DNA from 3 places in the Methylobacterium sp. Gmos1 genome. Region 1 is predicted to be linked to each of the others. Evidence: predicted binding sites of a transcription regulator. Region 1 holds the regulator's gene; each other region holds the start of a gene.

The links. The regulator LexA, encoded in region 1, represses DNA repair genes until DNA is damaged. The targets are predictions, from matches to a motif close to TGTTCNNNNTGTGTTCNG.
Region 2: a site for LexA is predicted at 8,421-8,438, ahead of ACS5PV_RS32155 (LexA family protein). Genes of this name have one in related genera too.
Region 3: a site for LexA is predicted at 5,914-5,931, ahead of parE (DNA topoisomerase IV subunit B). Genes of this name have one in related genera too.

The regions. Positions count from the first base shown of each region.
Region 1 is NZ_JBSNCC010000024.1:39,770-50,350, reverse strand. It holds gene ACS5PV_RS28705 (DUF3297 family protein) at 147-410, shown strand; gene ACS5PV_RS28700 (VOC family protein) at 397-906, opposite strand; gene ACS5PV_RS28695 (LysR family transcriptional regulator) at 1,030-2,004, shown strand; gene ACS5PV_RS28690 (PAS domain-containing protein) at 2,001-3,071, shown strand; gene uvrB (excinuclease ABC subunit UvrB) at 3,144-5,909, shown strand; gene lexA (transcriptional repressor LexA) at 6,197-6,934, shown strand; gene ACS5PV_RS28675 (NCS2 family permease) at 7,382-8,737, opposite strand; gene ACS5PV_RS28670 (molybdopterin-dependent oxidoreductase) at 8,728-10,581, opposite strand, start outside.
Region 2 is NZ_JBSNCC010000041.1:4,342-14,922, reverse strand. It holds gene ACS5PV_RS32205 (methyl-accepting chemotaxis protein) at 1-901, opposite strand, end outside; gene ACS5PV_RS32200 (hypothetical protein) at 1,263-1,433, shown strand; gene ACS5PV_RS32195 (DUF3309 domain-containing protein) at 1,525-1,683, shown strand; gene ACS5PV_RS32190 (hypothetical protein) at 2,080-2,328, shown strand; gene ACS5PV_RS32185 (hypothetical protein) at 2,772-2,963, shown strand; gene ACS5PV_RS32180 (SOS response-associated peptidase) at 2,973-3,617, opposite strand; gene ACS5PV_RS32175 (hypothetical protein) at 3,884-4,219, shown strand; gene ACS5PV_RS32170 (methyl-accepting chemotaxis protein) at 4,479-6,176, shown strand; gene ACS5PV_RS32165 (GCG_CRPN prefix-to-repeats domain-containing protein) at 6,331-6,531, opposite strand; gene ACS5PV_RS32160 (Y-family DNA polymerase) at 6,618-7,946, opposite strand; gene ACS5PV_RS32155 (LexA family protein) at 7,943-8,401, opposite strand; gene ACS5PV_RS32150 (hypothetical protein) at 8,515-8,769, shown strand; one part of gene ACS5PV_RS32145 (IS630 family transposase) at 10,329-10,581, opposite strand, start outside.
Region 3 is NZ_JBSNCC010000010.1:34,745-45,325, reverse strand. It holds gene ACS5PV_RS19300 (GGDEF domain-containing protein) at 1-243, opposite strand, end outside; gene ACS5PV_RS19295 (DEAD/DEAH box helicase) at 369-1,943, opposite strand; gene ACS5PV_RS19290 (hypothetical protein) at 2,220-2,465, opposite strand; gene ACS5PV_RS19285 (outer membrane protein) at 2,688-3,599, shown strand; gene parE (DNA topoisomerase IV subunit B) at 3,786-5,852, opposite strand; gene ACS5PV_RS19275 (hypothetical protein) at 6,158-6,346, shown strand; gene treZ (malto-oligosyltrehalose trehalohydrolase) at 6,541-8,361, shown strand; gene ACS5PV_RS19265 (malto-oligosyltrehalose synthase) at 8,363-10,581, shown strand, end outside.

The DNA.
Region 1 (10,581 bases):
AATTCCAGAGAGCGGACCGGCCCAGGGGGCGGATTGGCAGCGGCGCGCGGAGCGGCTACTGGGGCGCCGACGCATGGTCCGGGCTCGCCAGCCCGACCCCTTGCCCGACCTCTTCCCCGACCTCCTGCCCCAAGGCTTCGAGACCGATGACCGACACCCCGCCCGACCGCCTCAGCACTGATCCGCGCAGCCCCTTCCACGACGCCGCCCTGCTGGAGCGCGGCGTCGGCGTGCGCTTCAAGGGCGTCGAGAAGACCAACGTCGAGGAGTATTGCGTCAGCGAGGGCTGGGTGCGGCTCGCGGCCGGCAACGCCAAGGACCGCTTCGGCAACCCGATGACCGTGAAGCTGAAGGGCCCGGTCGAGCCCTATTTCCGCACCCCCGAGGCCGACGCGCCTAGCGCCGGGTAGCCCCGCCCTGCGAGGGAGCCTCCGCCCGCAGGGCGGCGAGGTCGATGCGGCGGGTCACCATCTGCAATCCGCCGGCTTCGTCCCGCGGCCACTCGGCCTCGGGCCGGTCGCGGTACAGCTCCACCCCGTTGCGGTCCGGGTCGTCGAGGTAGAGCGCCTCGCTGACGCCGTGGTCGCTCGCGCCGGTGAGCGGGATGCCGGCGGCGTCGAGCCGGGCGAGCGCGTCGGCCAGCGCCGCCCGGGTCGGGTACAGGATCGCCGTGTGGTAGAGCCCGGTGCTCCCGGGCGGCGGCGGCGCCCCGCCGGCGCTGTCCCAGGTGTTGAGCCCGATATGGTGGTGGTAGCCGCCGGCCGACACGAAGGCGGCCTGGCTGCCGTAGCGCTGCATCAGCGCGAAGCCGAGCACCCCGCAATAGAAGCCGAGCGCCCGGTCGAGGTCGGCCACCCGCAGGTGGACGTGCCCGATGCGGGTCCGTGGGTCGATCGGTGCGCTCATCGGCTCGGTCTCCGGTGACGACGTGTTGGCGCCAGGCTGTCTGCGCACACTGCAACGTTTGAGAATGTCCGGAAATCCGGCATGTCGTAGCATCACTTCACACGCTCAGAGTGAGATCGAGCCGTGCCCGACCGGCTGACCGGAATGCAGATCTTCGTGCGGGTCGCCGCGACCGGCAGCCTCTCGGCCGCCGCGCGGGCGCTCGGCCTGTCGCAGAGCGGCGTCACCAAGCACGTCGCCGCCCTCGAGGACCGGCTCGGCGCCCGGCTCCTGCACCGCACCACCCGCCGCCTGACCCTGACCGAGGCCGGCCGGCGCTATCTCGAGGCCTGCGAGCGCATCCTCGCCGAGATCGACGAGGCGGAGGCCGCGGCCGGCGCCGAGGCGATGGAGCCCCGCGGCACCCTGCGGCTCAACGTGCCGGTCTCGTTCGGGGTGCTGCACGTTGCTCCGGCGCTGGCCGAGTTCGGGCAGGCCCACCCGTCGCTGACGGTCGAGCTCGGCCTCAACGACCGGCCGGTCGACCTGATCGAGGAGGGCTGGGACCTGGCGCTGCGGATCGGCCACCTGCGCGATTCGAGCCTGGTCGCCCGGGCGCTGGCGCCGTGCCGGATGCGGGTCTGCGCCGCGCCGTCCTACCTCGCCGCCCACGGCCGGCCGCGCCGGCCGGAGGACCTGATGCGGCACAACTGCCTCGGCTACACCCTGGCGAGCAGCGACGGCTGGCGCTTCGAGGCCGGCACCGTCGCGGTCTCGGGCTCGCTGCGCGCCTCGAACGGCGCCGCCCTGGTGGCGGCGGCCGCCGCCGGGCTCGGGGTGATCTACCAGCCGACCTTCCTGGTCGCCGAGGCCCTGCGCCACGGCCGCCTGGTGGGGCTCGATCTCGGGCCCGTGCCGTCCCTGCCGATCCACGCGGTGATGCCCTCGCGCCGCCGCCCGCCCGCCAAGGTCCGGGCCCTGGTGGCGTTCGTGGCGGACCGCTTCGCCGACCCGCCCTGGGATCGCGGCCTGCCCGACCCGCTCGGGAGCGATGATCCGCTGCCCCTCACCCTGGTGCCGGAGCCGGCCGCTCCGCGCGAGCCCGCGAGGCTGTCATGACCCGGGACGCCACGCCGCCCGGCCTTCCCCGGCGCCCCGAGGAGGATTTGACCGGGCTCGATTTCCCCGACCGGGACTTCCTGCGGCTGATCGAGAGCCACGGCCTGACCGGCAGCTGGACCTGGGATTTCGACCGCAACGAGCAGGTCTGGTCGCCGGGCCTCTACCGGCTGCTCGGCTTCGAGCCCGGCGGCGTGCGGGCGGATTTCGGGTTGTTCCTCAGCCTCGTCCATCCCGAGGACCGGCCGCTGATCGAGACCAACGGTGCGGTGATGCGGGAGGGGATCTTCAACGACCACACCGTCCGGGTGATCCGGCCCGACGGGTCGCTGCGGGTGCTGGCCAGCCGCGGCACCGCCTACTTCACTCCCGCCGGCCGGCCCCGCGCGGTGGCCGGGGTGGTGCTGGACGTGACCGACGCCGAGCGCCTGGCCGGCCTGCACCGCGAGGAGCAGCGCCGCAAGCGGGCCCTGTTCGAGCAGGCGCAGACCTGGATGCACGCCTCGCCCTACTCGGATTCGCTGCGCATCGCCTCGCGCGAACTCCTGAGCCTCACCGGCCTGAGCCAGCAGGATTTCCACGACGACTGGACCCGGATCCTGGTGCCGGAGGAGCGCGGGCGCGTCTACGACCAGGTCCTGGCCCGGGTCGAGGCCGGGCGGCCCTTCGTGACGGAGAACCACCTCGCCCTGGCCGGCGGCGAGCGGGGCCTGTTCCGCGGCGTGTTCGTCCCGGTGCGCGGCGCCGACGGGCGGATCGAGACCTGGGCCAGCCTGAATTCCCGGATCGACGGGATGCGGCCGGTGCCCACGGGCGCGGTGCGGCGCAGCCTGGAGCAGGCGGTCCAGGGCGCGCATCTGCGCGCCGCCCGCGGCCTGCTCGACTGGTCGATGGCCGAGCTCGCCGAAGCGAGCGGCCTCTCGCTCTCGACCATCCGGCGCCTGGAGGAGGGCAGCGAGGGGCCGGCGGCCCGCAGCCGCCACGCCGCCATCGAGGCGCTGCGCCGGGCCGGCATCGGCTTCCTGCTCGTCGAGGGCGACGCGATCGCGGTCGCCAAGGTGCGGTGAGCCGCACGAGGTGGTCAAGGTGCGCTGACGAGAGCCCTTTCCGGCCCCGGCAGGGCTTGCCATATCACCTCCATGCCAGCCCCGAAGAAGCCCCGCCTGTCGACCGGCAAGGCCTCCAAGCCCGAGCTGAAGCCGCTCGACCCGTTCCTCGCCGAGCTGTTGAACCCGGCGCTGAACCGCGACCGCCTGCCCGTCGTGGAACCGCCGCCGCCCGAGTCGCCGAAGCGCGGGCGCCCGCGCAAGGACGCGGCCGCGGCCCCCGGGACGGCACCGTCCGGGTCCGGCCGCAAGGCCAAGCGCTCCGGGGCCGCGGCCCCGGGCGGCTTCGGCGAGGCGCCGCAGGCCGCCTTCGCGCACGGCGATGCGGCCGACGTCGACCCGGCGCTCGCCCAGGCGCTGGGCCTGCGCGAGCCGGACGGCGAGGCGGTGGAGGAGCGCGGGTCGCTGGCGGCCGAGGGCGTCTCGGCGACGGTCGACGCGCTGACCAAGCTCCTCACCGAGGGCAACCCGCTGTTCAAGAACGGCGAGCTGTGGCGCCCGCACCGCCCCGAGCGGCCGCAGAAGTCGGAGGGCGGCGTCCCGTTCCGGCTGAACTCGGAATTCACCCCGGCGGGCGACCAGCCGCGCGCCATCGCCGAGCTCGTCGCCGGCGTGAAGGGCGCCGAGCGCGACCAGGTGCTCCTCGGCGTCACCGGCTCGGGCAAGACCTTCACGATGGCGAAGGTCATCGAGGAGACCCAGCGCCCGGCCCTGATCCTCGCCCCCAACAAGACCCTGGCGGCGCAGCTCTACGGCGAGTTCAAGAGCTTCTTCCCCGACAACGCGGTGGAATATTTCGTCTCGTACTACGACTATTACCAGCCCGAGGCTTATGTGCCGCGCTCCGACACCTTCATCGAGAAGGAGTCGTCGATCAACGAGCAGATCGACCGGATGCGCCACTCCGCCACCCGGGCGCTCCTGGAGCGCGACGACGTCATCATCGTCGCCTCGGTCTCGTGCATCTACGGCATCGGCTCGGTCGAGACCTACACGGCGATGTCGTTCACCGTCAGCCTCGGCGAGAAGATCGAGCAGCGCCAACTCGTCGCCGACCTGGTGGCGCTGCAATACAAGCGCATCCAGTCCGACTTCGCCCGCGGCACCTTCCGGGTCCGCGGCGACGTGATCGAGCTGTGGCCGGCCCACCTGGAAGACCGCGGCTGGCGCATCGGTCTGTTCGGCGACGAGATCGAGGCGATCTCCGAGTTCGATCCGCTCACCGGCAAGACCCTCAACACGCTCAAGTTCGTCAAGGTCTACGCCAACAGCCACTACGTCACGCCGCGCCCGACACTCCAGCAGGCGGTCAAGGGCATCAAGGACGAGCTGAAGTGGCGGGTCGAGGAGCTGACCCGGATGGGCCGGCTGATCGAGGCGCAGCGCCTGGAGCAGCGCTGCACCTTCGACCTCGAGATGATCGAGGCGACGGGGGCCTGCAACGGCATCGAGAACTATTCGCGCTACCTCACCGGCCGCAAGCCCGGCGAGCCGCCGCCGACCCTGTTCGAGTACCTGCCCGACAACGCGCTGGTCTTCACCGACGAGAGCCACGTCACGGTCTCGCAGATCGGCGGCATGTACCGGGGCGACTTCCGCCGCAAGGCGACGCTCGCCGAGTACGGCTTCCGGCTGCCCTCCTGCCTCGACAACCGCCCGTTGCGGTTCGAGGAATGGGACGCGATGCGCCCGCAATCGATCCATGTCTCGGCGACGCCCGCGAAGTGGGAGCTGGAGCAGACCGGCGGCGTCTTCGCCGAGCAGGTCATCCGTCCGACCGGCCTCGTCGATCCCGTCATCGAGGTGCGCCCGGCCCGCTCCCAGGTCGATGATCTTCTGGGGGAAGTGAAGGAGGTCGCCGCCGCCGGCTACCGGACGCTCGTGACGACGCTCACCAAGCGCATGGCCGAGGACCTGACCGAGTACCTGCACGAGAACGGCGTGCGGGTGCGCTACATGCACTCCGACATCGACACCCTGGAGCGCATCGAGATCATCCGCGACCTGCGCCTCGGCGCCTTCGACGTGCTCATCGGCATCAACCTCCTGCGCGAGGGCCTCGACATCCCGGAATGCGCCCTCGTCGGCATCCTCGACGCCGACAAGGAAGGATTCCTGCGCTCCGAGACCTCGCTGATCCAGACCATCGGCCGGGCCGCCCGCAACGCCGAGGCCCGCTGCATCCTCTACGCCGACCACATCACCGGCTCGATGGAGCGGGCGATGGCCGAGACCGAGCGCCGGCGCAAGAAGCAGCTCGCCTACAACGAGGAGCACGGCATCACGCCGCAGAGCGTGAAGCGCAACATCTCGGACATCCTGGAGAGCGTCTACGAGCGCGACCACGTCCAGGTCGATACGGGCTTGGCCAAGTCCGCCGTCACGGTCGGCCACAACCTCAAGGCGGTGATGGCCGACCTCGAGAAGCGGATGCGGACGGCCGCCGCCGATCTCGACTTCGAGGAGGCGGCGCGGCTTCGCGACGAACTCAAGCGGCTCCAGGCGACCGAGCTCGCCATCGCCGACGACCCGATGGCCGAGCAGGCCGAGGTCGAGCGCGAGGCCGGCCGCTTCGGCGCCAAGCGCAAGCGGCGCGGCGCGGAGCCCCTGGGCTACGGGCCGGGCGGCAAGGGCACCTCCGACGAGGGCACCCGCATCCGCGAGCCCGACCTCGACGACATGGGCCCGGGCACCGACCGCGAGGTGCCCTTCACCTACGCCGAGCGCCCGACCGGCCGCTCGACGCAAGGCTTTCCGGGCCAGCGGCCGAAATACAAGGGGCGCAAGGGGCGGGGGTGATCCTCCTCGATCGAGGTCGATCGCTCCCACGTCCGCCGGCCGTCCTGCGCGACCGCCGAACTCCTCCTCGCTCGGGAGCCGGCGCCCGTCCGCCGCTGGCGCATCGTCGTCCGGCCGGTCGCACCGCCCGCTTTGCATGCCCGGCCGCGCCCGAACTGGCCGCGATGTCCTCGTTCTGCTGTGTTCTCGCGCCGCAGGTGCGGACCCGCTTGCGGAACACTTGCGGAACGCTTACCATGTTCGCGATTTGTTTCCGGAGCGCGCCAGCGCGGGGATGAGAGTGTCACATGCTCACGCGTAAGCAGTTGGACCTGCTCCGCTTCATTCAGCAGAGAATGCGCGAGACGGGCGTACCCCCGTCCTTCGACGAGATGAAGGACGCCCTCGATCTCAAGTCGAAGTCGGGCATCCACCGCCTGATCACGGCGCTCGAGGAGCGCGGCTTCCTGCGCCGCCTGCCGAACCGGGCCCGGGCGATCGAGGTGATCCGCCTGCCCGACACGGTGACGGGGCCGGCGCAGGCCGCGCCGAGCGCCGAGGTGGTGCGGTTCAACCCCAGCGTGGTCGAGGGCGGGCGCGCCCACGAGCCGAAGCGGCCCGCCGGCATCCCGGCGATGGCGACGGCCTCGGACGAGAACGGCCACTCGGTCAGCGTGCCGGTGATGGGCCGGATCGCCGCCGGTACGCCGATCTCGGCGATCCAGAGCCAGAGCCGCACGGTGGCGATGTCGCCGGACTTCCTGGCCAGCGGCGAGCACTACGCGCTCGAAGTGCGCGGCGACTCGATGATCGAGGCCGGCATCCTCGACGGCGACCTCGTGGTGATCCGCCGCCAGGAGACCGCCAATACCGGCGACATCATCGTGGCGCTGATCGACGACGAGGAGGCGACCCTCAAGCGCCTGCGCCGCCGCGGCTCCTCGATCGCGCTGGAGGCCGCCAACCCGGCCTACGAGACCCGGGTGCTCGGGCCGGACCGGGTGCGGATCCAGGGAAGGCTGGTGAGCCTGGTGCGGAAGTACTGAGACCTTCCCGGGAATGGCGCCCGAACTCTCCCCCCTCTGCGCAGGGCTGTCCGGGGAAAACTTCTTTAAAATCAAGCGCGGGATCCCCTCTCCCGTGTGGGAGAGGGATAGGGGTGAGGGTGGCTCGGCTTCCGCAATAATCCTGAACAGTTGAGCTGTGCAGCTCGACACTTTCAGCTTTACACGGGAGCCGAGCCACCCTCACTCCCGGCCCCTCTCCCATACGGGAGAGGGGAGACGCGCCACTTCTTTTCCCGGACAACCCTGCCCTCTGCGGGGGAGAGTGCCCGGCGGATGCCGGGCGGGAGAGGGGTAGCGCGACGCTGTTCCAGTGGGCGCCCTTCACGACGGCTCCACCATATCCGGAAGCGGCGTCCCCTCTCCCGACCCCCTTCGGGGGCCACCCTCCCCCGCAGAGGGGGAGGGTTCAGGGGGCGGCGGTGCCCGTTAGTGCGCGCTGCCCGTCGCCACGAACTTGAACAGGAACACGCCGGCGATCACCCACACCACCGGCTTCACGTCGCGGAAGCGTCCGGTGAGCAGCTTGATCACCGCGTAGGTGATGAAGCCGAAGGCGACGCCGTTGGCGATCGAGTAGGTGAACGGCATCAAAAGCGCCGTGACGCAGGCCGGCAGCACCTCGGTCAGGTCGTCCCAGTCTAGATCGACCAGCTCGTGCAGCATCAGGCAGGCGACGTAGAATAGGGCCGGCGCCGTGGCGTAGGCCGGGACCGAGCCGGCGAGCGGGGCGAAGAACAGGCAGGCGAGGAACAGGACCGCCACCGTCGCGGCGGTGAGCCCGGTACGGCCGCCCTCCTCGACGCCGGACGCGCTCTCCAGGTACGCCGTGGTGCTCGACGTGCCCAGCAGCGAGCCGACGAAGATCGACGACGAATCCGCCATCAGGGCCTTGTCGAGGCGCTCCATCTTGCCCTCGGTGAGGAGCCCGGCGCGGTTCGCGACGCCCATCAGCGTGCCGGTGGCGTCGAACAGTTCGACGAGGAAGAACACCAGGATCACGTTGAGCAGGCCGCCCGACAGCGCGCCGGTGATGTCGAGGGCAAACAGGGTCGGGGCGATCGACGGCGGCAGCGAGGCGACGCCCTGGAAGGTGTTGTCGGCGACGACGAAGCTCAACGCCGTGACCGTCAGGATGCCGGCGAGCAGCGCGCCGCGCACCTTGCGCACCGAGAGCACCGCGACGATCAGGAAGCCCAGCACCGCCAGCACCGTGCTCGGCTTGTGCAGGTCGCCGAGCGTGACGAAGGTCGCCGGGCTCGCCGCCACCACGCCGGCGCTCTTCAGCGCGATGATCGCCAGAAACAGCCCGATGCCGACCGTGATGGCGATGCGCATCGATCGCGGGATGCCCTCGACGATGATCCGGCGCAGGCCCGTCAGCGTGACGACCATGAAGAGCAGGCCGGAGATGAACACCGCGCCGAGCGCCGCCTGCCAGGTGTAGCCCATCTGGAGCACCACCACGTAGGCGAAGTAGGCGTTGAGCCCCATGCCGGGGGCGAGCGCGATCGGGTAGTTGGCGTAGAACGCCATCACGAGCGAGCCGATCGCCGCGACGAGGCAGGTGGCGACGAACACCGCGCCCTTCGGCATCCCGGCGTCGCCCAGGATGTTGGGGTTGACGAAGACGATGTAGGCCATCGTCAGGAAGGTGGTCAGCCCCGCGAGCAGCTCCGTGCGGACGGTCGTACCGTGGGCCGAGAGCGCGAAGGTGCGCTCCAGGAAACCGCCTCCGGAAGGTCCCGCCGGCCTGGTCAGGCGGTCGTCGCGCTTCAGGTCCATCTCTCCTCCTCACCGCTGTGGGTTGCGTCGCTGGTCTGTCGGTAGATCCGGTCGGGCGCGAACGGCGTCGCGGTCAGCCGCGCGCCGGTCGCGTCCCGGATGGCGTTGGCGAGCGCCGCCGCCACGGGGTTGAACGGGCTCTCGCTCATCGACTTGGCGCCGAGCGGCCCGACCGCATCGTGGGTGTCGGCGAAGATCACCTCGGTGCGGGGCACGTCGGCGATGGCCGGGATGTGGTAGGTGCGGAAGGACGGGGTCGCGACCCGGCCCGCCTCATCGATCGCCAGGTCCTCGTAGAGCGCGGCACCGAGCGCCTGGGCGACGCCGCCTTCGATCTGGCCGCGGCACTGCACCGGGTTCATCACCCGCCCCGCGTCGGCGGCGTGGACGCTTCGCAGGATGCGCACCTCGCCGCTCGCGGGATGCACCGCGACCTGGAAGCCCTGGACGTTGAACGCTACCGAGCGCGGCGTGCCGTCGGCCCGCCCCGACGCCTCGGCGGGGCCGAGATCGGCCAGCGCCACCCGGGTGTCGCCCGCGACGACGAACGCGCCGTCGAGCCGGCAGGCGGCGGGATCGATCCCGAGCCGGTCGGCGGCGCGCGCGCGCAAGGCGGCGGCCAGCGCTTCGGCGGCCCGCAGGGTCGCCTGGCCGGCGACCACGATGCCGGTGCTGCCATAGGCGCCGGTATCGTGCCCGACCGCGTCGGTGTCGCCCTGGCGCAGGGCGATCCGGTCGGGCGTGGTGCGCAAGGCTTCCGCGGCGATCTGGCCGTGCACCGTCGAGGTGCCGTTGCCGAACTCGACGGTGCCGACGCTCAAGGCGTAGCGGCCCTCCGCGTCGAGCGCGATGCGGGCCTCCGCGAAGTGGCCGCGGGGCGGGATGGTGTCGATCATCGACAGGGCCATGCCGGAGCCGGTGCGCCAGCCCGGGGGGCCCGAGGGAGGGGGCTCGGCCAGGGCCACCGCGACCGCGTCGAGGCACTGGTCGAGGCCGTAGCTGCCGTACTGGACGTCGTGGGGTTCGAGGCTGGTCGAGACCATCGGGTCGCCGGGGCGCACGACGTTGCGCCGCCGCAGCTCGACCGGATCGAGGTCGAGCGCCCGGGCGAGCTCGTCCATGGCGGATTCGACCGCGAAGATCGTCTGGCTCAAGCCGTAGCCGCGAAAGGCGCCGGCCGGCAGGGTGTGGGTGTGGACGGCGTAGCCGTCGATCCGCTTGTTGGCGCAGCGATAGACCGCGATCACCTCGTTGCAGCCGTGATGCAGCACCCCGCCGGCATGGTTGCCGTAGGCCCCGGTATTCGACAGCACGTCGAGGGCGATCGCCGTCAGGGTGCCGTCGCGGCGGGCGCCTAGGCGCACCCGCACCCGCATCGGGTGGCGCGTGGTGGTGGCGGTGAACTGCTCGGCGCGGGTCAGCTCCCAGCGCACCGGCCGGCCGGTGGCGAGCACGGCGAGCGCCACCAGGTCCTCGGTCAGCATCTCCTGTTTTCCGCCGAAGCCGCCGCCGACCCGGCCGCACTCGACCCGGACCCGGTCCCGCGGGAGATCGAACAGCGCGCAGAGCGCGTCGCGGGTGAGGAACGGCACCTGGGTGCTGGAGCGGATGACGAGGCGCCCAATCGGGTCGCGCCAGCCCATCGCCGCGTGGGTCTCGAGATGCGCGTGCTGGATCCTCTGCGAGGTGTAGGTGCCCTCGTGCACCACGTCGGCCGCGGCGAGGCCGGCCGCGACGTCGCCGATCGCGCCATGCGCCTCGGCGGCGAGGTTGGGGTGGGGATGCAGCGGCGGCGCATCCTGGGGCGCATCCTGGCCGGTCGGCCGCGCGCCGTGGACGAGGGG
Region 2 (10,581 bases), on a different contig from region 1:
GGCCGACGATGGCGCCGACGGCGTGCTCGAAGGCATCCGCCATCTGGCGCATGCCGACGCGGCGCTGCTCCTCGGCTGAGGCACGGGCCAGGGCGGTTTCCTCTTCGAGCCGGCGGGTATGGATAAGATTGTCCTTGAACACCTGCACAGCAGCGGCCATCGCGCCGATCTCGTCGCGCCGGTCGGCACCTTGAACCGCAACGGTCGTGTCGCCGGCCGCGAGCGTGCTCATCGTTGCAGTCATCCGGGTAATCGGCTGCGAGACTCGCAGAAGGCTGAATAGCATTGAACCTAATGCAGCAATCAGCGCGATGGCCATGGCGAGATAGGTAACCCGGGTCGCACCATCCGCGCTCGCTACGGTCGCGTCGGCTTCATTCTGCGCCCCTTGCCGGTTCAGAGTAATGGCTTGTCCGATAATATCGGCCAGTTCGGTGTAGAGCGTCACGACATCTTGGCTCGCAATCTCATCTAACGCTTCAGTTTGACGACCTGCATCCATTAGCTGCACTGCGCGTTTACCAGTGACATTGAACTGAGTCCAAATTTGTAAGAAGCGGTCATACAGAGCACGCTCCTCAGGCGAGGAGATCAGAAGCTCGTAGCGCTTGCGTGCCGCGGCAAGCATCACGTCCGTATCCAGATACTGCTTTTTGTGTAAAGCGAGTTGCTCGGCATCTCGCGTCGCAGCTACCAGCCGGTACTGCTTCACGCGCGCGCCGTCCACTCCCGACTTCAGTTCACCGAGCATCTGCACAGAGGGCAACCAGTTGCCTGCAACTTCGTTCGCGCTGCGGCGGATGGCGCTGAGCTTGATCAGTGTGAGGGCACTCTCGCCCACGATGATGATCGCCAGAAAGCCAAAAAGGCCGGTGAGTGCGGCCTTGATCGAGATACGCATTAGAAATCCGAGAAGGAGACAAGCGCTAACGCTGGATCTCATAAAATCCATCGGTGGTTACCGAGCCGCTAACTCCTGCACCTCGATCTTCTCATACGGGCTGTTTTCGTCTGCTACTACCTACACGGGAGCGGAGGCCACCCTTGGTAGGCTTGCCCTTCTCGCGACATCCATTGTTTCTGGTCCGACGTCGCTCGCCGCGGACGAGTTGTTGGGCCGGCATCAAGCTTACAGCTCATACGTCGAAATCGATGGTCGGCAGCAGCGCAGAGCCGCGCGCCGAGGCGCGGCTCTCTCCCCTCTCGAAGGGCTGGAACACGCCTCGTGACGGTGCTTCTACGCAGAAGAAACCGACGACCCGATGGTGGCGGAGAGCTACGCCGCCCAGCGCTCAGAACTCGCCAAGAGCATCAGCCTCGGCCAGATCCGGCGCCAACAGGCTGAAGCGCGGAAGGCCCAGGTGAAGGCGGCAGACCCCGCGCCTGGCAAGCGCGGTCGGCCGAAGAAGGACGAGGACGCTGCCGCCGAGTGATGTAGCGGCTAGCGTCCGCATGCACGAGGAACGAAAGGGGCGCGGGCGGCATTTCTCCTCACAGCCAACTTGGCCGTAAGGACTGCCGCCCATGACCCTCCTGATCGTTCTCATCCTGCTCATTCTGCTCTTCGGTGGCGGCGGCAGCTTCTATGGGGGTGGTCGCTACCGCACCGGTGGCCTTGGCATCGGCGGCATCCTGCTCATCATCCTGATTGTGCTCCTGCTTACCGGGCGGCTCACGATCTGACTCGTCATGCCGGACACCCGCGCCAAACCCAGGCAGCGGGTGACGAGCATCCTGCCCTGCTGACCAGTCGTGGTGCTACGCGAGAATTCCGGGCGGCTAGAGTCGCTCCATGGATACTCTCCCACACCTTGTCCTCGAATGGTCTCGCGGCCTCGCCAGCTTGCCGCCAGGCGCTCGTGTCCCGGTGTTGCCTCTCAACATCGCCGCGGCCATCTTGGCGCGTCCGTTGTCGGCGAAGAAGCTGCCAGTAGTGGATGTGACTCTGGTCCAGCGGCGGAATGCGGCGACGACGGCGGCGCTGTTATCGCCGGTCGGACAAGCTACTTTCTGCAAGCCATTCTGCGCGTGCTGCACCTTTCTGCACGAGCATAGTCTTCAACTAGGGAGGCGCACGCGATGTCGATCACCTACGATGAAGATTGGGAGTCTGGCACCGACAAACACTCGAGCGTAAAGCAGGTCTACCGCGATGGGGAGCGGCTCGGGCGGGTGCGATGCTGGAAGGCGGAAGATCCTGGCGATTTGCCAAGCGAATGGTTCACCGTCGAGCGGTGGGATAGCGGTCTGTACGTCCCTCAAGAGGGCATGCATGAGGAGCTCCAGGAAGCCCTTGGGTGCGTCGCACGGTATGGTGCCGCGCAGTGAGCCTCACCGCCCACGTCGTGGATGCCGCGGCTTTCATCCTGGCCTGCTCTCCGACCGCAATCCTGATGCTTCAGCAATCACGGCGTGTCCGAGCTCGTTGGCTGGCGATGAGAGTCCGCCGATGAACCACCCACCCCGACCCCCGCCCCCTCGGCGTTATTGTCCACCAGGTGCACGAACTCACCCGCCACCGCATCCAACGTGCCCAATCTGGGAGGATCTAGACTCGGCCGAACCCCGCTGAGGCGGGACTGTTCCGATGGCTCCCTACGAGGGGGCGACGGACTGCGTGGAGATGAACATCTGGATTGAGGTTTGAGCCATTCAGCCTAGCTGGCTCCGAGCCGGAGTGGGCCAATCGTCAAACCGGCAGCTATCCTCAAGCGTTGTTGCCCTGTACCGGGCGATCCGGTCTCGCTATCGATCCTACCAAGAGCGTACCGATGCATCTCCTCGTAACGGCTCACACCGCGAACGGTCCCATCTCTCATCAGCTCTCGTCGCCCGAAGCGGCGCTCGAGAAAGCCTATGAGCTGGCTGCGGGAGGCCAGGATCGCGTCGTCATCACCGACATCAATGGCCGCGACTACGCACCGGCGGAGTTCGACAGCCTGTTCGTAAACCAGGGCACCTGAGGGTGGTCCTCAGATACCGTCCCGCCTCTCGCCCCGCGCCACCTCGGCCATCATCTCGTCCGGCAGAGGTCGCTGTAGCTGCAGCGCCTCCTCGGCCGGTGCTTCTAGCCAGGTGCGCCACTCCTCCGCGGTGGTGAGCAGCACCGGCATCGCCTTCGGATGCACGGGCCCGACCACGCCGTTGGCCTCTGTGGTCAGGAACGAGAACAGGCGGTGCTCCTCCTCGACGGGCTCGTCCCGCGTTGGCCCTCGCACGCCCGCCCAGGGTCGCCAGATCCCCGCAAAGGCGAAGAGCGGCCGGCTCTCGTCGAGCGCGAACCACACCGGCGTCTTGCGCGGCTTGGTGTCGGCGTACTCGCTGAAGGAGGTGACCGGTACCAGGCAGCGGTGCGTAGGCTTGAGCCAGGGCCGCCAGTAGGGCGAGGCGACGTTGCGCACGTTGGTGACCGGCTGCGTGCCGACCTTCGGGGGCGGCGGGAAGCCCCAGCGCATCATCGTCAGTACCCGCTCGCCGTCGGCAGCGTGGACGACGGGCGCCATCTGATCGGGGAAGATCCCGGGCAGCGGCGGTAGGTTGCCGGTTTCGTCGCGATCGACCGCGAAGGTGCGCCGGATCTCGTCCTGGGAGCGGGCGGAGCTGTAGAGGTTGCACATGGCGGGGATCGTAGCCGATCGGACCCTGCCAGTCCCTTGATGCGGCGCCCGCGGCCTGTGACAACTGCGAAGGTGGGCAGCACCGTAGGCGGTCGGCATGAGCGAGCGGGACGAAGCCGAGGAGCGATTTCAGGCCTGGGTCGCGAAGCAGGCGCTCGGGCCCGCAGCAGCGGAAGTACGACCGGCCCGGCCGATGGGAGAACCGGATCTCCACCGCTATCGCGGTCGCGTTTTCGGCCCTGTTCTGGGCTGCCGTCCTGTTCAGCTTGGTTCGCTACGTCGGGCAGGCGATGGCGCAGCCGGCCACGCAGCCCTCGGTGCAGAACCCGTTCGAGCGCCGTGCGCCACCACGCCTCCAGCCAGTTCCCGAGCGGCCGCGCAAGGCGCCGCCTGGACCGTCGGACGCCGAGATCGCCAAGCGCATCATCGCCGAGTCGATCGTGGGCTACGACGGGCCCTGCGCCTGCCCCTACCAGCATGACCGTGCGGGACGGTCCTGCGGTCGGCGCAACGCCTACCATCGGCCGCGTGGGGCAGCCCCATTGTGTTTCGAGGCGGATGTCACACCTGAGATGCTGGCGCGGGAGCAGCTGCTGCACTGACCGTCGGCACCTGGCTCAACCGCGTTGTCACCCGCGGCGAATGCGTGCTGCGTCGTGTCAGTATAAAACCTTGGATTGTATTTACTTAATGCAAAAGAGATATTGACTTTGAACATTTGCGCTCCAGTGGAGCCGACAAGCACGCTATACTCAAGCCAAACCGGGCAAGTTGGGATCTAACACGAAAAATAAATATTCTTCGGTCTTTCTCTACGAGGACACCGAAAAGAACACTGCGCAGCAATCTGGACAAACAGCCATGAATTTAGCCCATGACACCAATATTCTACTAAAAATTGCATTCCCTTTTGCTGTCATGATTGCGATTGGGGCTGGTCTAATCGCTTTCTCCGAGGCGGTCATGCAGGATTTGTCGCGGCAGACAGCGCGAATTGCTGACGTTCAGGCCGCACGCCTGGATGCGCTCGTCCATGTGCGCGGTGGCATCACCGAGGCCGCTGTCATGGATCGCAATATGCTGCTCGAGAGCGATCCGCAGACACAGGCTCGGTTCAAGACGCGCCAGCAGGCAGGTATGGTCGAAGCACGCGAGGCCATCGAACGCCTCGTCGCGCTCTCGGACACGCCGGAACGACGTGCCTTCAACGAAGCCTTTCGCCGTGACGTAGAGAGCTTCTTTGCGACCCTCGAACGCGTATCCGAGCTCACGCTGCGCCATCAGCGCGATGAGGCTTTTCGAGTCGCCCGCGATGTCGGTATCCCCGCCCGCCTCAAGCTGAATGAATGGATGGCCGAGAGATCAACGGCTCAAGCCAAGGAATTGGCTACCGCCAAGGAACGCTCGGCTGAGAGCGCTACCGCTAGTTCGCGCGCACTGGTCATCTTCTCGCTCGCCGGGCTGGCAGCGGCGCTCATCCTCGCCAGCACAATCGTCGTGTTCGCGATCACCCGTCCGCTCGCCCGTCTGGTGGACGTGCTGCAACGGATGGCACGAGGCGAGATCGAGACCGAGATCAGGGAGGCCAAGCGCGGTGACGAGATCGGCGCCGTAGGCCGGGCGGTCGAGGGCATCAAGGCAATGGTCGCCCGCAAGGCTGCCGAGGAGGCCGAGGTGAAGCGGCGCGCCGACGAAGCGGCTGTGGCCGCGCGCAAACGCGCGATGATGGAAATGGCCGATGGCTTCGAGGCGGCAGTAGGTGGCATCGTCGGCCAGGTCTCTGCCTCGGCGACCGAGCTGCAAGCCACCGCCCAAACGATGACCGCCACTGCGACGCAGACCGCGGCCCAGTCCACCGCCGTCGCGGCGGCCGCCGAGGAGGCCTCCTCGAATGTCGGCACGGTCGCGGCGGCGGCGGAGGAACTTGGCGCCTCGGTCCAGGAAATTGGCCGCCAAGTCGACGGCTCGGCCCGTCTTGCCCAAACTGCGGTGGCGGAAGCGGGTCAGACAGCGCATCAAGTGCGGGCGCTGACGGAGGCCACCGCCCGCATCGGCGACGTGGTCGGACTGATCTCCTCCATCGCCGCACAGACCAACCTGCTCGCACTCAACGCCACCATTGAAGCAGCCCGTGCTGGTGCGGCCGGGCGCGGCTTTGCGGTAGTTGCGGCGGAGGTTAAGGAGCTGGCCGGACAGACCGCACGAGCGACGGAGGAAATCACCAACCAGATCGCGGCGATCCAGGCCTCGACGGGCCGGGCAGCCGGTGCGATCAGCCAGATCTCATTAAGGATCGAGGAGATCTCCGGCGTCGCGACCTCGATCGCGGCGGCGGTAGAGGAGCAGGGTGCGGCGACTCAGGAGATCGTGCGCAACGTCAGCCAGGCGGCGGCCGGCACCGGCGAGGTCACTGGCAACATAGCGGGTGTAGCAGGCGCCGCGGAGGAGACTGGGGCGGCAGCGAGCCATGTTCTTACCTCGGCATCAGAGCTGTCGCGCCAGTCCGAGCGTCTTTCAGCTGAGGTAAGGCGCTTCCTCAGCAGCGTGCGAGCTGCCTAACTATATCAGCTTGGATGGAAAATGCGCGTTTCGCGATCTATGCTCAGCGCGGACGCTCAGTACCCTGCTCAACCGGGTCGTGAAATGCAGTGAACGTAGTTTAAAGCGGCGGGGTGTGTAGACCCCGCCGCCATCATCGACCCACCCGCATTGCTTAGATGCAGCGCAGAGTCCCGTCCGGCATACGGACGGCAGGGTGCCCCTTCGTCCGTAAGCACCAATCCTGACGCTGGCCACCGAACACGCACCGCCCCCGGTAATTACGGTGGCCGTTTGGCCCGCACCCACCTAACGCGGATGCTGGGGTGGGCATCATTGACGCTACAGTCGAGAGGGCAAACCCTCCGACGATCATGATAGCGAGCTTCTTCATAACCGACCCCTCTTCCCGCTCTAAAGCTTAACGGCGCGACATTGGTAGCGCGCGAAGACGATCGGGGTCTATGGTTGAATTTGTGTCTGATTGTAATTCTGTCGGGCAATCGCACTGACTATCGGCACCTCGTTAAGTCTAGTTGTGAACCTTGGGGACCGCATTGCGAACTTCGTCGACCAGGTGCGCTTCTCGACAAGACCCGCCCGCGCCGGCACCACGGCCCCGCGCCCGAACCGTCTGTTGCAGGCATCCATCGCCGACATCAGCTTGCCTGACCTCTCTCGGTCGTGAGCGTCGAACAGCGGCTGGGGCGCCTCGGCGAGCGGCACGAGATCGGTGGTGACCAGCCCCGCCTTGCTGTAGCGCCACGGCGTCGGCCCCTGATCGCGCCAAGTCATCGCCACCCCGCGGATTGCCGCGTCGATCAGGTGGCGGGTGTCGTTCGTCGCCTCCGGCAGGTGCACCACTTTCGAGACCGTGCGCATCGGGTCGCCGCGGTCGTGCTCGCTGGTGTGGTAGAAGACGGTCACCGCTGACGTGGCCAGCCCGTCTCGCCGCAGCTTCTCGCCGAGGCGCGTCGCGTGTGCCGCCACTGCCTGCTCCAGCACCGTCCGCTCGATGATCCGGCTGGAGAAGCTGCGGGTGACCGCGCAGCCCTTGCGCCGGGCCGGCACGATCTCGAGCGGCAGGCAGGCGCGGCCGCGCAGCTCGTGGATGATGCGCTCGCCCACCACCGTCAGCGACTGCCGCGCCGGCCGGGGATCGAGGTCGCGCAGGTCCGCCACCGTGTCGACGCCCATGGCGGTGAGCCGCGCCAGCGAGGCACGCCCGATACCCCAGACTTCGCCAACCGAGATCCCGACCATCCAGGCGGCGCGCTCGGCCTCGTCGGAGAGGTCACAGACGCCCCCAAGCTCGGGGATGGTCTTGGCGATGTGGTTGGCCAATTTCGCGAGCGTCTTCGTCGGCCCGATCCCGACGCAGGTCGGCAGCCCGGTCCACTGCCTCACCGTGGAGCGTAGATCGCGCGCCAGCGCCACCCGGTCGCGCTCGCGCACGTCGGAGAGGTCGAGGAAGCTCTCGTCGATGGAGTAGATCTCTACGTCCGGCGCGAACTGCCGGTAGACCGTGTTCGCCCTCGCGCTCATGTCTCCGTAAAGGGCATAGTTCGAGGAGAACACGCGCACCCGCTGCCGCCGGCACATGTCGCGGATTTTGAAGTATGGTTCGCCCATGCGGATACCGAGGGCCTTGGCCTCGGCGGTCCGCGCAATGGCGCAGCCATCGTTGTTAGAGAGCACGATCACCGGCACGCCGGTGAGCTTCGGGTCGAAGACGCGCTCGCAGGAGCAGTAGAAGCTATTGCCGTCGATCAGCGCGATTGCCCGGCTCATCTCACGGTGCCCGGCTGGACGTGGTGCCAGCGCACGGAGAAGAGGAGTACGCCCCAGAGCAGTCCTTCTTCTAGGTCCGCTACAGCGAATTCCTCGTCCATCTCCGGGTTGTCGAAGGTGAGCGCCAGGCGGTTGCCCTGCATGATGAGCCGCTTGAGGCTCATCTCGCCGTTCACCACCGCGACCACCACGGCCCCGGCGCGGGGCGACACCGAGCGATCGATGACAGCGAGGTCTTCATCGTGGATGCCAGCGCCCTTCATGCACCAACCGCGCACGCGCCAGATGAAGGTGGCGGCGGGATTGGGAGCGAGCCAGCGAGGGAGTTCGAGGGCGCCCTCGATGAAATCCTCAGCGGGCGAAGGGAAGCCAGCGCAGAGGGTCGTCCGCATGAACGGGATCCGCACGAGCCCGCCGCTGTCCGCCGCCTGATAGCCGACCCGGAAAAGACTCACCCGCCGCCCTCCGCCGTGCTAGAACGAAAAGAGAACAAACAGGCCGGAGGTTCCCGGTCAAGGCCGAGCTTCGAGCATGTGCGGAGCGGGGACGGTGGGATCAGGAGATCGTGATGGGGATGCGGATGACGTTCATGGTGCAGACGTTTGAGATCCACCGGAAGCGGTTGCGGCGAGGCAACCGTGACGTGGCGCCGACCGAGAGCGGAGCGCTCAAGCGAGCGGAGGCGATTGCTCGACGGATGCCGGGCACTGCTGCTCTGCGCATCGTGGCGGACGACGAGACGGGCGAGTTGGAGAGCGTCGCGATCCTCAGGCAGTTCGGAGAGGTGCCGGAGGACTTCGCGGGGCAGGTGAGCGGTGGGTGAGGCATCTAGGTCACGCGCGTTCAAGGCCGGCGAATGTCTGAAGTTTTGCGTAGCTGTGCGGCATGACTCGTGCTCTATGAAACGCACGAAAATAAAGCTCGAATGGGGGACGAGCGGTGGGTCACGAGGCGAACAGAGGCCATGCCCATAACTATGTAGAGCCTCATAGATTTCACTACTTAATAAGATTTACTCTCGCCGGCATCATCGGCTTGATGCATATCGCTTGGGTAATGTTTTTGCTGTCGATCATCTACAAGCTTACCTTCTATCGCCCATTGCTAGTGTGGCCACAATGAAGCCCGCCGCGGCATAGCCGGGCGGGCTGGGGTGTCGGATTGCAGTCAGGCGAGCCACTGACACTTGTCATCGGCCGGGACGTGCGGTGGCCGGAGGAGTGGGGGCAGACAGCAAAAAGCCCGCCGCGGGGTGACCCGGGCGGGCTGAGATATTGGAGTTCCAGTGCGCCTCTTGGCACGCCTCGAACGTGCCCGGCTACAGCTCAGGCGTCATCCTTCAAATAGCGGATGCTCGGCGCGAAAAGCCCCGCCCGGCGGCTGCCGGCCGGGCTGAAGGCGGGGTCTCGCGTCCTGGAAGATCCGCTGGCCAATGGAACGGCTGCTGATGAGTCTCAGGCTCAGTCGTCGCGATAACGGTGGCACGCCCTCCCCTGCACGGCCTCCTCGTGCTCGATGCTGCCGGAGGCGAGCTACCGCATCCATTTTCCTGGATCGAACCCGGAAAGCTCTTTTCTGGTAGCCTGTGCCGATAGCGCCATTGCCGCCATTAGGTGGTCGATTGCGGACTCCTGAACGATCTTACGGCACTCGTGCTTTCCTCGCTTCACGCGCCAATAGTGTCATTAGCACCGATAGGTGGATACGACAAGCGACAGGCAGGCCGCAGGTGCTGCACTCTATCGCTTTGAAGACGAGAAACCAAGACATTTTGCAGCGATTAATTATATGCTGATTGCCGGAAGCCGGCTCAGCCGGGAGATGCGGCGCTCCGCGCCACGCGCCTCGAAATGGTCATAGGCTTGCAAGTTTAGATCGTCCGATGACCTCTGCTGTGAGTTCCTGGGGCCCGTTTGACCCGCACCTCGACGAGGCTGAGCGCCGGGCTCGCCTGCGCTGTCTTCGTGGCCTCGCCCGAGTCCTGTCCGGCCCGCGCGCTGCCGACCTCTGCCGCCATCTCGCCGTGGCTGAGCACGACGCCCGCGCCTTACCCCTCGCATTCGTCGCTCTGGACCGCCTGCGCTCCGTCGATCGCCGGCAGATCATCACGACCTACGGCGCAGTTCATTACCTTGCCGCAGCCTGAGGAGCCGCAACATCCCTGCCGCCCCCCGCCTGCAAGCCCCAAGATCCTGCTGCCATTCGGGCCGGGCTCCTCGCCCTTCTCGTAGCCCTAGACGGCATGCCCGCAGGCTCGCCGGCCGCCGCTGCCTACGTCTCGGCTCTGCGCCGCCGCGGCGAAAATCTGGCCGCCCTTGGAGGCGTGGAGGCCCGCGCCGCTGCCGTCGCCGCCACGCTGGATCACGCTAGAGCGGCGCCCGATCAGTCTGAAACGTAGCAGTCTGTCTGGTAGCCTGCTGCATTGAGGTAGTTGCGACACTCCTGCGGGGTGAAAGCTGCGAAGGCTTGGCGGATCGCAGCATGCAGGTCTTCGACCGTGCGCGCGGCTGCGGTGCGCAGCAACGTCTTGAGCTTGGCGAAGGCCTGCTCGATCGGGTTGAACTCCGGGCTGTAGGGCGGCAGGTACACCACCCGCGCGCCCGCCGCCGCAATGGCCTCGCGCACGCCCGCCACC
Region 3 (10,581 bases), on a different contig from region 1:
GAGCTTGCGGCCGTCGAGGTAGGTCTCGAACAGCTGATCGACATGGGCGTCGGCCAGCGTGCCGTGCTCGGCGGTGATCCGCTTCACGGCCTCGATGAGCTGCGCGTTCAGGCCGGCGACGTAGGTGTACCAGACGGCGTAGCTGCGCGGCGTCGCCGACGAGCGGTACGCCTTCATCAGCTCCATCGCACGCTGCCCGAACAAGAAGCTCCGATCAAGCTCGGCGCTGCTCAGGTCAGGCATCGAACATCTCCGCGCTGAGCGCCGGCTTCCTGCCGCCGCCTCCCTCCGACCTGTAAGGGCGGTCCGTGGAGAACCAGTTAAAGCGCGGAGGGATTTGTGACCCGCGGGGAAAGAAAATTCCGGGTCTACTCGCCCTCTTCCCGCTTCTTCAACACAACCGGCCGTAGCAGAAAGGCCGGGACGTGAGCACCCATGCCGATCTCGGCCTCCGGCATCGCGTCGTCGTCGCGATGGCGGCCGCGGTCGTTGCGGCGGCCGGCGGAGCGCTCCTCGCCGTAGCGGCGCTCGTCCGGTCCGCGCCGCTCGGCAGCCGGGCGCGGCGCCGCGCCGTTGCGCCGGGAAGACGGGGCGGAGGAGGGCGTCTCGACCACCTCTCGGGGGGCGTCGTGGGAGGCCTCTTGCGAGGCTTCCTGGCGGTTGCCCCGGGCGCGCCGGCGGCGGGTCTCGTCCCGGCGGCCCTCGTCGCGCCGCGGCTCGTCGCGGCGATCGGTGCCGCGTCCCTCGTCGCGGCGGCCGCGGCCGCCCCGGCCGCGGCGCTCGCCCGGCTCGGCGGCCTCGTCCTCGGGCAGGCTGGCGAGGTCGCCCTCCGCCCAGGCGATCGGCTGGCCGATCAGCGTCTCGATCGCCGCGAGGGACTTCTCGTCGCCGCGCCCGATCAGCGTGAAGGCGGCGCCGGAGCGACCCGCCCGGCCGGTGCGGCCGATCCGGTGGACGTAGTCCTCGGCGTGGTGCGGCACGTCGAAGTTGAAGACGTGGCTCACCGCCGGGATGTCGAGGCCGCGGGCGGCCACGTCGCTGGCGACGAGCAGCGGCACCTCGCCGGAGCGGAACGCGTCGAGCGCCGCCATGCGGGCGCGCTGGTCCATGTCGCCGTGGAGGGCCGCGACGTTGAAGCCGTGGTTCGACAGCGACTTCTGCAGCTGCGCGACGTCGCGCTTGCGGTTGCAGAAGATGATGCCGTTGTTCAGCTCCTCCGCCGCGCGGATCAGCTTGCGCAGGGTCTTGCGCTTCTGGTGCCCCTCCGCGCCCGTCGCGACGAGCCGCTGGGTGATGGTCGAGGCGGTGGAGGCCGGGCGCGCCACCTCGATGCGGACGGGGTTGTGCAGGAAGTCGTCGGCCAGCCGCTGGATCTCCGGCGGCATCGTCGCGGAGAAGAACAGGGTCTGGCGCGTGAACGGCACCATCTTCACGATCCGCTCGATGTCGGGGATGAACCCCATGTCGAGCATCCGGTCGGCCTCGTCGATGACGAGGAGCTCGACGCCGGTGAGCAGGAGCTTGCCGCGCTCGAAATGGTCGAGCAGCCGCCCGGGCGTCGCGATCAGCACGTCGACGCCGCGGGTGATCTTGAGATCCTGGTCGGCGAACGAGACGCCGCCGATCAGGAGAGCGACGTTGAGCTTGTGGTTCGAGCCGTAGCGCTCGAAGTTCTCCACGACCTGCGCGGCGAGCTCGCGCGTCGGCTCGAGGATCAGCGTGCGCGGCATCCGGGCGCGGGCCCGGCCCTGTTCCAGCAGGGTCAGCATCGGCAGCGTGAACGCCGCCGTCTTGCCGGTGCCGGTCTGGGCGACGCCCAGGACGTCGCGCCGGGCGAGGACGTGCGGAATGGCTTGGGCTTGGATCGGGGTCGGCGTGGTGTAGCCCGCGGCCTCGACGGCCTGCTGCACCTTCTCGCTTAAACCCAGTTCGGCGAATGACATCCTGAAGAGAACCGTTGCGCGCGGGCGGGTCGGGCCGGCACGTAAGACACCGTCGCGGCAACGGCCGGCAGGCAAGGTCGTTTCGCAGCCTCGTCGCGCCGGCAGCACCGGGGCGGGACGTTCACGCCATTGCTCCGTCGCGTCGGGCACGCGACCGCCCGCAGGACACGCCCGATGCGGGCCCATTTGTCAAGTGCTGACCGGGATTTGTTCGGTGAACGGAGGCCGCCCGGCGCGTCTCCCGCGCCGCTTTGAGGCAGGATAGTGAGCCCCGCGTCAGGGGCGGAGCGGCACGGTGCAGGGATCGAGGCGCGTGCGCGAGGCGGGCCCGGCGATCGACCCGGTGGTCTCCGGCTCGGGGAGGCCGCGCAGGGACGCGACCGCCTCCCGGCGCGGCTCCGTCGTCGTGCGCGACGCGAGGAAGTGAGTCGCCGCAAGCGAGCCCGCGACGGCGAACAGGGCGATCCTCCAGGTGCGCCGGAGCAGGGAAGGCGGCGCGGTCTCGCGCCCGAAAGCGTCCATCTCGGTTCCTCAGCGGCATTCCTGTGGATTGAGCCTGCGCGACCATGGTTAATCCTAAGTGACCGCAGCTCTTCGATTTTTCAGGCCGCCGGTCCCCGCCGATTCACGTTTCGTTGACGGGTAGCGGGGTAAACCCTGGCCTCGTTGCAGGAATGCGACAGACCGGGTGACCGACCGGGGATAGAAGCGCGCCGGCTCTCGCCAATCAGGACCAGTAAGACAATGAAGAAGATCCTCCTCGCCTCCGTGGCCCTCGTCGGCCTGTCCGCCGCTGCCTCGGCCGCCGACCTGCCGCGCCGCGCCGCCCCGCCGCCGGTCTTCACGCCGGTGCCGGTCTTCACCTGGACGGGCTTCTACGCCGGTTTCAACGCCGGCTACGGCTTCAACACCGCTGACACCCGCGCCCCGACTGTCGTCGGCGTGCCGGCCGGCGCCAACGCCGCCAGCAGCGTCTTCGTCACCGGCGCCGGCGTGCCCACCACCGGCGTGCTCGCCTTCGGCAACCGCAACAGCAACGACGGCTTCGTCGGCGGCGGCCAGATCGGCTACAACTACCAGTTCACCCCGGGCTCGGGCGTGGTCGTCGGCATCGAGGCCGACGCCCAGTACGTCGACTTCGGCCGTGACCGCAACCGCTACGCCTTCGCCACCGTGGCCGGCGGCGGCGTCGCCCCGGGCACCCTGGTGTTCAACCCGAACGGCATCTCGGGCCTGGACTTCTTCGGCACCGTGCGCGGCCGCCTCGGCTACGCCTGGGACCGCACCCTCGTGTACGCCACCGGCGGTTTCGCCTACGGCTCGGGCGGTGGTCGCGACTTCGGTCTGACCAACAGCTCGCGCGACGACTTCCAGACCGGCTGGACCGTCGGCGGCGGCGTCGAGTACGCCCTGCCCACCGACTCGTTCTTCAACTTCTTCCGTTCGTCGGCCGTGACCCTGAAGGTCGAGGGCCTGTACGTGAAGCTGGACCAGGGCAACCGCAACAACGGCGTGTTCGCCCAGACCGCCAACGGCACGCAGTACTCGGTGTTCTCGCCGGGCGTGGTGTCGGTCGGCCCGGCCAACCTGTACCGTCGCGAGACCGAGTTCGCGGTCGTCCGCGCCGGCCTGAACTACAAGTTCAACGGCTTCTAGTCGTCGCACTTCGTCACCCCGACGGACGCGGAGCCCGGCCGAAAGGCCGGGTTCTTCGCGTTGGGGACGACACGGTCGTCTGCCACGGCGGGCGCCCGCGAACAAGAAAGGCCCGGCCGCTCGCGCGGCCGGGCCTTTCTCGCATGTCTGGATGCCGGGGAAGCTCGGACGCCCCCCGGTCGGTCCTCAGATGTCGAGCTCGATCTCGTCGGCGAAGACCGCCCGCTCGGAGATGAAGGCGAAGCGGGCCTCGGGCTTGTTGCCCATCAGCCGCTCGACCGTGTCGCCGGTGGCGTCGCGCGCCTCCTCCACCACCTCGACCCGCAGGAGCGTGCGCTTCTTGGGGTCCATCGTGGTTTCCTTCAGCTGGCCGGGCATCATCTCGCCGAGGCCCTTGAAGCGCCCGATCTCGACCTTGCCCGACTTGAAGGTGGTCTTGAGCAGCTGCTCCTTGTGACGGTCGTCGCGGGCATACGCGCTCTTGGCGCCCTGCGTCAGCCGGTAGAGGGGAGGGACCGCCAGGTACAGGTGGCCGCCCTCGATCAGCTCCGGCATCTGCCGGTAGAAGAAGGTGATGAGCAGCGAGGCGATGTGGGCGCCGTCGACGTCGGCGTCGGTCATGATGATGACCTTCTCGTAGCGAAGGTCGTCGTGCCGGTACTGCTTGCCGATGCCGCAGCCGAGCGCCTGGATCAGGTCGGAGAGGAGCTGGTTGGCCCCGAGCTTGTCGCGGCTCGCCGAGGCGACGTTGAGGATCTTGCCGCGCAGGGGCAGGATCGCCTGGGTGGCGCGGTCGCGCGCCTGCTTGGCCGAGCCGCCGGCCGAATCGCCCTCGACGATGAAGATCTCGGAGCCGGCGGCCCCGGCCTTCGAGCAGTCGGCGAGCTTGCCCGGCAGGCGCAGCTTGCGGGTCGCGGTCTTGCGGGCGACCTCCTTCTCCTGGCGCCGGCGCAGGCGCTCCTCGGCCCGGTCGATCACCCAGTCGAGGAGCTTGTTGGCCTGGGTCGGCGAGGCGGCGAGCCAGTGGTCGAAGGCGTCGCGGATCGCCGCCTCGACGATGCGGGAAGCCTCCAGCGTCGCGAGCTTGTCCTTGGTCTGGCCCTGGAACTCGGGCTCGCGGATGAAGACCGACAGCATCGCCGCGCAGGTCGCCATCACGTCGTCGGCGGTGACGGAGGCCATCCGCTTGACCTGGCCGACGCGCTCGGCGTGGTCGCGCAAGGCCCGCAGCAGCGCCACCCGCATCCCGCTCTCGTGGGTGCCGCCCTCCGGCGTCGGGATGGTGTTGCAGTACGAGGACGAGAAGCCGTCGTCGTTGGCGAGCCACGCCACCGCCCATTCGAGCGAGCCATGGCTGCCGGGCTTCGTGACCTTGCCGGCAAAGACGTTGTCGGCGACGAGTTCCTTGCCGTCGATCTCGCGGGCGAGATAGTCCTTGAGGCCGGCCGGGAAGCGGTGCACCGCCTCCGCCGGCACGTTCTCGACGCCCTCCAGCAGGGCAGGCGCGCAGCGCCAGCGGATCTCGACGCCGCCGAACAGGTAGGCCTTCGAACGCGCCATCTTGAACAGGCGGCGCGGATCGAACCTGTGCTCGCCGAAGATCTCGGCGTCGGGATGGAAGCGCACCTTGGTGCCGCGCCGGTTCTGCACCCGCCCGACGGTCTCGATCGGCCCCTGCGCGTGGCCGCGGGAGAAGGTCTGCCGGTAGAGCGTCTGGTTGCGGGCGACCTCGACCTCGAGCACGTCCGAGAGCGCGTTCACCACCGAGATGCCGACGCCGTGCAGGCCGCCGGAGGTCTCGTAGACCTTAGAATCGAACTTGCCGCCGGCATGCAGCGTGGTCATGATGACCTCGAGCGCCGACTTGCCGGGAAATTTCGGGTGCGGGTCGATCGGGATGCCGCGGCCGTTGTCGGTCACGACGAGGCAGCCGCTCTCCTCCAGCTCCACCTCGATGAAGCTGGCATGTCCCGCCACCGCCTCGTCCATGGAGTTGTCGATCACCTCGGCGAAGAGGTGGTGCAGCGCCTTCTCGTCGGTGCCGCCGATATACATGCCGGGCCGGCGCCGCACCGGCTCCAGCCCCTCCAGCACCTCGATCGCCGAGGCGTCGTAGCCGGCCTCCTCCGCGGGCGGGGGCACGGCGACGGGCTTGATCCGCTTCACGGCCTCGGCCTTGAGCGGGTCGGCAGGCGGCTTGGTGCCGGGCGGCTTGCCCCCCGGCCCGAACAGGTCTCGTGCGGCCTCGCTCACGCGACGGCCTCGCGGTGGGGGAAGGGCTCTGGCAGCATTCGAGGTCATCCTTTCCCTATACCGGAACAAACGCGGAACAAAAAGAGCCTTTGCGCGGCTGCGGGGTGTGGCGAACGGGCTTGGGCCGGCGGCGGAGAATCGCTCCGCCGCAGAACCCGTACCAGAGTCACCGAGACGTAAACAAATTCCCTTAAAGCCGGGTGACGGGCGCGATACTCCCCGGAACCTCGGCCGTGACCGTCCGTTGTCGGAATGGCCGCTCCCGACGCCGGACGGGAGATGCGCGCCGCAGGAGCGTTCCGACGATGAAAGCCGTCCACCGCCACGCCCGCCATCTCTCCCTCGCCCGCGCCGAGCAGGCGGCCGGCCAGGCGTTCGGCTTCGCCGAAGAAAGCGCCGCCGCGGCCGCCATCGGGATCAGCCGGGTGACGATGACGGCGACCGGCGCGGCCGTCGCCGCGGCCTTCGCGGCGACCCTCGCCTGGGCGTTCTGACGGCTTTCGCGCCGCCATCCCCAGGGACCGGCGCGTCCCGCCATTGTCGCGGGCGGCGGCCGCCTTAGCTCCCGCCTCGAGACGCTGGTGCCGCAGTGCGGGATCGACCGGCGGAACCTGCGCAATCCGACCGAATTTCCTGAGCGGCGCCCGACGCCGCTCGCACACTCTTGCTTTCGAAGGATGGTGGCCCGATGCGGCGCGCCCACAGCATGCCATTCGGTGCGGAGATCGGACCGGAGGGCGTGCGCTTCGCCCTCTGGGCGCCGACCGCGGCGAACGTCGCCCTGGTGCTCGACGGGACAGACCATCCGCTGGAGGACCAGGGCGAGGGCTGGCGCCGCGTGACGGTGCCCGGCGTGAGCGCCGGCGCCCGCTACGGCTACCGGATCGACGACGACCTCGTGGTGCCGGATCCCGCCTCGCGCTTCCAGCCGGAGGACGTCTCGGGCCTCTCCGAGGTGATCGATCCCGCGTCCTTCGCCTGGACCGACCAGGAATGGGCCGGGCGCCCGTTCGAGGAGACGGTGATCTACGAGTGCCACGTCGGTACCGCGACGCCGGAGGGCACCTACGCCGCGCTCGGCGACAAGCTCGGCGCCTTGCGCGACCTCGGCGTGACGGCGATCGAGCTCCTGCCGCTCGCCGACTTCAAGGGCAGCCGCAACTGGGGCTATGACGGCGTGCTGCCCTACGCGCCGGATTCGGCCTACGGAACGCCCGACGACCTGCGCCGCCTCGTCGACCGGGCGCATTCGCTCGGGCTGATGGTGTTCCTTGACGTCGTCTACAACCATTTCGGCCCGGCCGGAAACTACCTGCACGCCTACGCCAAGTCGTTCTTCACCGAGCGCCACCAGACGCCGTGGGGTGCCGGCATCAACTTCGACGGCAAGACCAGCGGCGAGGTGGTTCGGGACTACTTCGTCAACAACGCGCTGTACTGGCTGGAGGAGTTTCACGTCGACGGGCTGCGCTTCGACGCGGTCCACGCCATCCTGGACGACTCCGAGAAGCACTTCCTCGGCGAGCTGGCCGAGCGGATCCGCGCCGCGTTCCCTGAGCGCCCGATCCACCTGATGCTGGAGAACGAGGCCAACCAGGCCTCCTGGCTGGAGCGGGACGACAGCGGCAAGCCGCGCTTCCACAGCGCGCAATGGGCCGACGACACCCATCACGGCTGGCACATCCTGCTGACCGGCGAGGACTCGGGCTACTACGAGAGCTTTTCCGACAAGCCGGCCGCCCACCTCGCCCGCAGCCTGGCGGAGGGCTTCGCCTACCAGGGCGAGCCGTTCAAGACCCTGGACAACCACCCCCGCGGCGAGCGCTCCGCCCATTTGCCGCCCTCGGCCTTCGTCACGTTCCTGCAGAACCACGACCAGGTCGGCAACCGGGCGCTCGGCGAGAGGCTGAGCCACCTCGCCGATCCCGACAGGCTGGCGCTCGCCCGGGCCGGGCTGCTCTTGAGCCCGCAGATCCCGATGCTGTGGATGGGCGAGGAATGGTCGGCTTCGACGCCGTTCCTGTTCTTCGTCGACTTCGCCCCCGACGAGGAGCTGAACAAGGCGGTGCGCGACGGGCGCCGCCGCGAGTTCAAGAGCTTTGCCGCCTTCGCCGACGAGGAGAAGGCGAAGACGATCCCGGATCCGACCGCGGAAGCGACGTTCCGGCGCTCGAAGCTCGACTGGGCCGAGCGGGAGCGCTCGCCGCACCGCGAGGTGCTGGCCGACACCACCGCGCTCCTGCACCTGCGCCAGCGCGAGGTCGTGCCGCTGACGAAGACCGCCTGGCGGGGCGGGCGGTACGCCCTGCCGCGGCCGGACGTGATCGACGTCACCTGGTCCTTCGCCGGGGGCAGCATGCGCTTCGTCGGGGTGTTCGGCGGCGAGTCGTACGAGCCCGGGCCGCTCTCCGGCCGCGTCGTCTGGCGCTCTCCCGCCGTCTCGCAGGACGAGGACGGCACCCTGGTTCTGCCCGCCTGGTCGGGCGTATTCGTGAAAGAGGTCGCTTGAGATGGCCGTGACCGAGGATGTCGTCGCGCGGCTCGCCGATGAGGCGGGCATCGCCGCGGACTACACCGACGCCTTCGGCCGGCGCGTCGAGACCCCGCTCGCCGTGCGCCAGGGGCTGCTCGCGGCGCTTGGCCTGCCGGCGGGGAACGACGCGGAGGCGCAGACGAGCCTAGAGCGCATCTGCTCTCTGCGTCACGGCCTGGTGCCGCCGCTAGTCCCGGTCGAGGCCCGGCGCGCCGCCCGGGTCCCGGTGCGGCCGGGGGAGACCTCCGGCACGGTGAGCTGGCGCGTCGTCGACGAGCGCGGCACGGCGCGCGACGGGCGCGTGGCCCTGTCGCCCGAGGCCGGCGCGATCGAGCTGCCGCCGCTCACACCCGGTTACCACCGCCTCACCGTGAGCCTGGGCGACCTGCGCGCAGAGGCCACGGTGATCGCCGCGCCGCAGCGCTGCTGGCGACCCCGCGCGCTCGGCGACGAGGGCGCGCGCGACTGGGGCCTCGCCGCACAGCTCTACGGCCTGCGCTCCGAGACCAATCTCGGCATCGGCACCTACGCCGATGCGGGCCGGGCCGCGGCGGATGCCGGCGCGCGGGGCGCGGCCTTCCTGGGCCTCAGCCCGGTCCACGCCCTGTTCTCGACCGATCGCCAGAAGGTCTCGCCCTACTCGCCGTCCTCGCGGCTGTTCCTCGAGACGCTGTTCATCGATCCGACGTCGCTGCCGGGGCTTCCCGGGAGCCGGGCCGAGCGGCTTTTGAAGGACGCGGAGCCCGAGATCGCGCGCCTGCGCGACGCCTCGCTCGTCGACCATGCCGGCGTCTGGCAGGTCTTGAGCCCGGTACTTGAAGCCCTGTGGCTCGACTCGCCGGCCCGGGCCGGGCGGGACACCGAGTTCCTCGCTTTCCGCGCCGCGGGCGGAGAGAACCTGGAGGCCCACGCCACCTTCGAGGCCTTGGCCGAGCATTTTTCGCGGAACGGCGCCAACTGGCTCGGCGACTGGCCGGAGGCCTATCGCCGCAACGGCACGCCGGAAGTCGGGGCCTTCGCGGCCGAGCAAGAGGAGCGCGTGTCCTACCACGCCTGGCTCCAATTCCTCGCCGACCGGCAGCTCGCCCGCGCCGCGGCGCAGGGTCTGGCCACGGGCATGCGCCTGGGGCTCTACCGCGACCTCGCGGTCGGGGCCGACCGGGGCGGCTCGGAGATCTGGTCGCACCCCGAGCGCTTCGCCGCCGGGCTGTCGATCGGCGCCCCGCCGGACATCCTGGCCCCGAACGGCCAGGATTGGGGCCTGCCGCCCTTCGACCCGCTGGAACTGGAGCGCGACGGCCTCGCGGCCTTCCGGGCCCTGGTCCAGGCCAACATGCGCCACGCCGGCGCGATCCGCATCGACCACGCCTTCCAGCTCGCCCGGCTGTTCCTGATCCCGGTGGGCGAAGGCGCCAAGGGCGGCGCCTACGTGGCGATGCCGTTCGAGGCGATGCTGGCGGTCCTGCGCCTCGAGAGCCACCGGGCGAAGTGCCTCGTCATCGCGGAAGACCTCGGCACCGCGCCGGCCGGCTTCTCCGACGCGCTGATGCAGGCGGGCATCCTCAGCTACCGCATCCTGTCCTTCGAGCGGGGGGAGGGCGGGTCGTTCAAGCGCCCGGCCGAGTACCCGCGCGACGCGCTCTGCGCCATCACCACCCACGACCTGCCGACCTTCGTCGGCTGGTGGCGCGGGGTCGACACGGAGCTGCGCCAGTCGCTCGGCCTCTACGACGCCGACCGTGCCGGTTCCGAGCGCGAGGAGCGCGTCCACGAGCGCCGGCGCCTGGCGGAAGCGCTCCACCAGGAAGGACTGATCCCGACGAACGACGTGCCGGGCGAGCCGCCCTTCGAGGCCGCGGTGCGCTTCCTCGCCCGCGCCCCGTCGGTTCTGACGGCCGTGCAGTACGAGGACATCCTCGGCGAGGTGAGCCAGGCCAACATGCCGGGCGTCACCGAGGGTTACCCGAACTGGCGGCGCAAGCTCGACCGCGACCTCGCGGCAATCGCCGCACCGGGCGGGCCGCTCGCCAAGCTCGCCTCCTCGCTCGCCGCGGAGGAGCGCGGGCCGCGTTCGGGCGCCGCGCGGCTCGCCTCGCCGCCGCCGCGGGCGACCTACCGGCTGCAATTCCACAAGGACTTCACCTTCGACCACGCGGCGAGGATCGTCCCGTACCTGGCGAAGCTCGGCATCAGCCA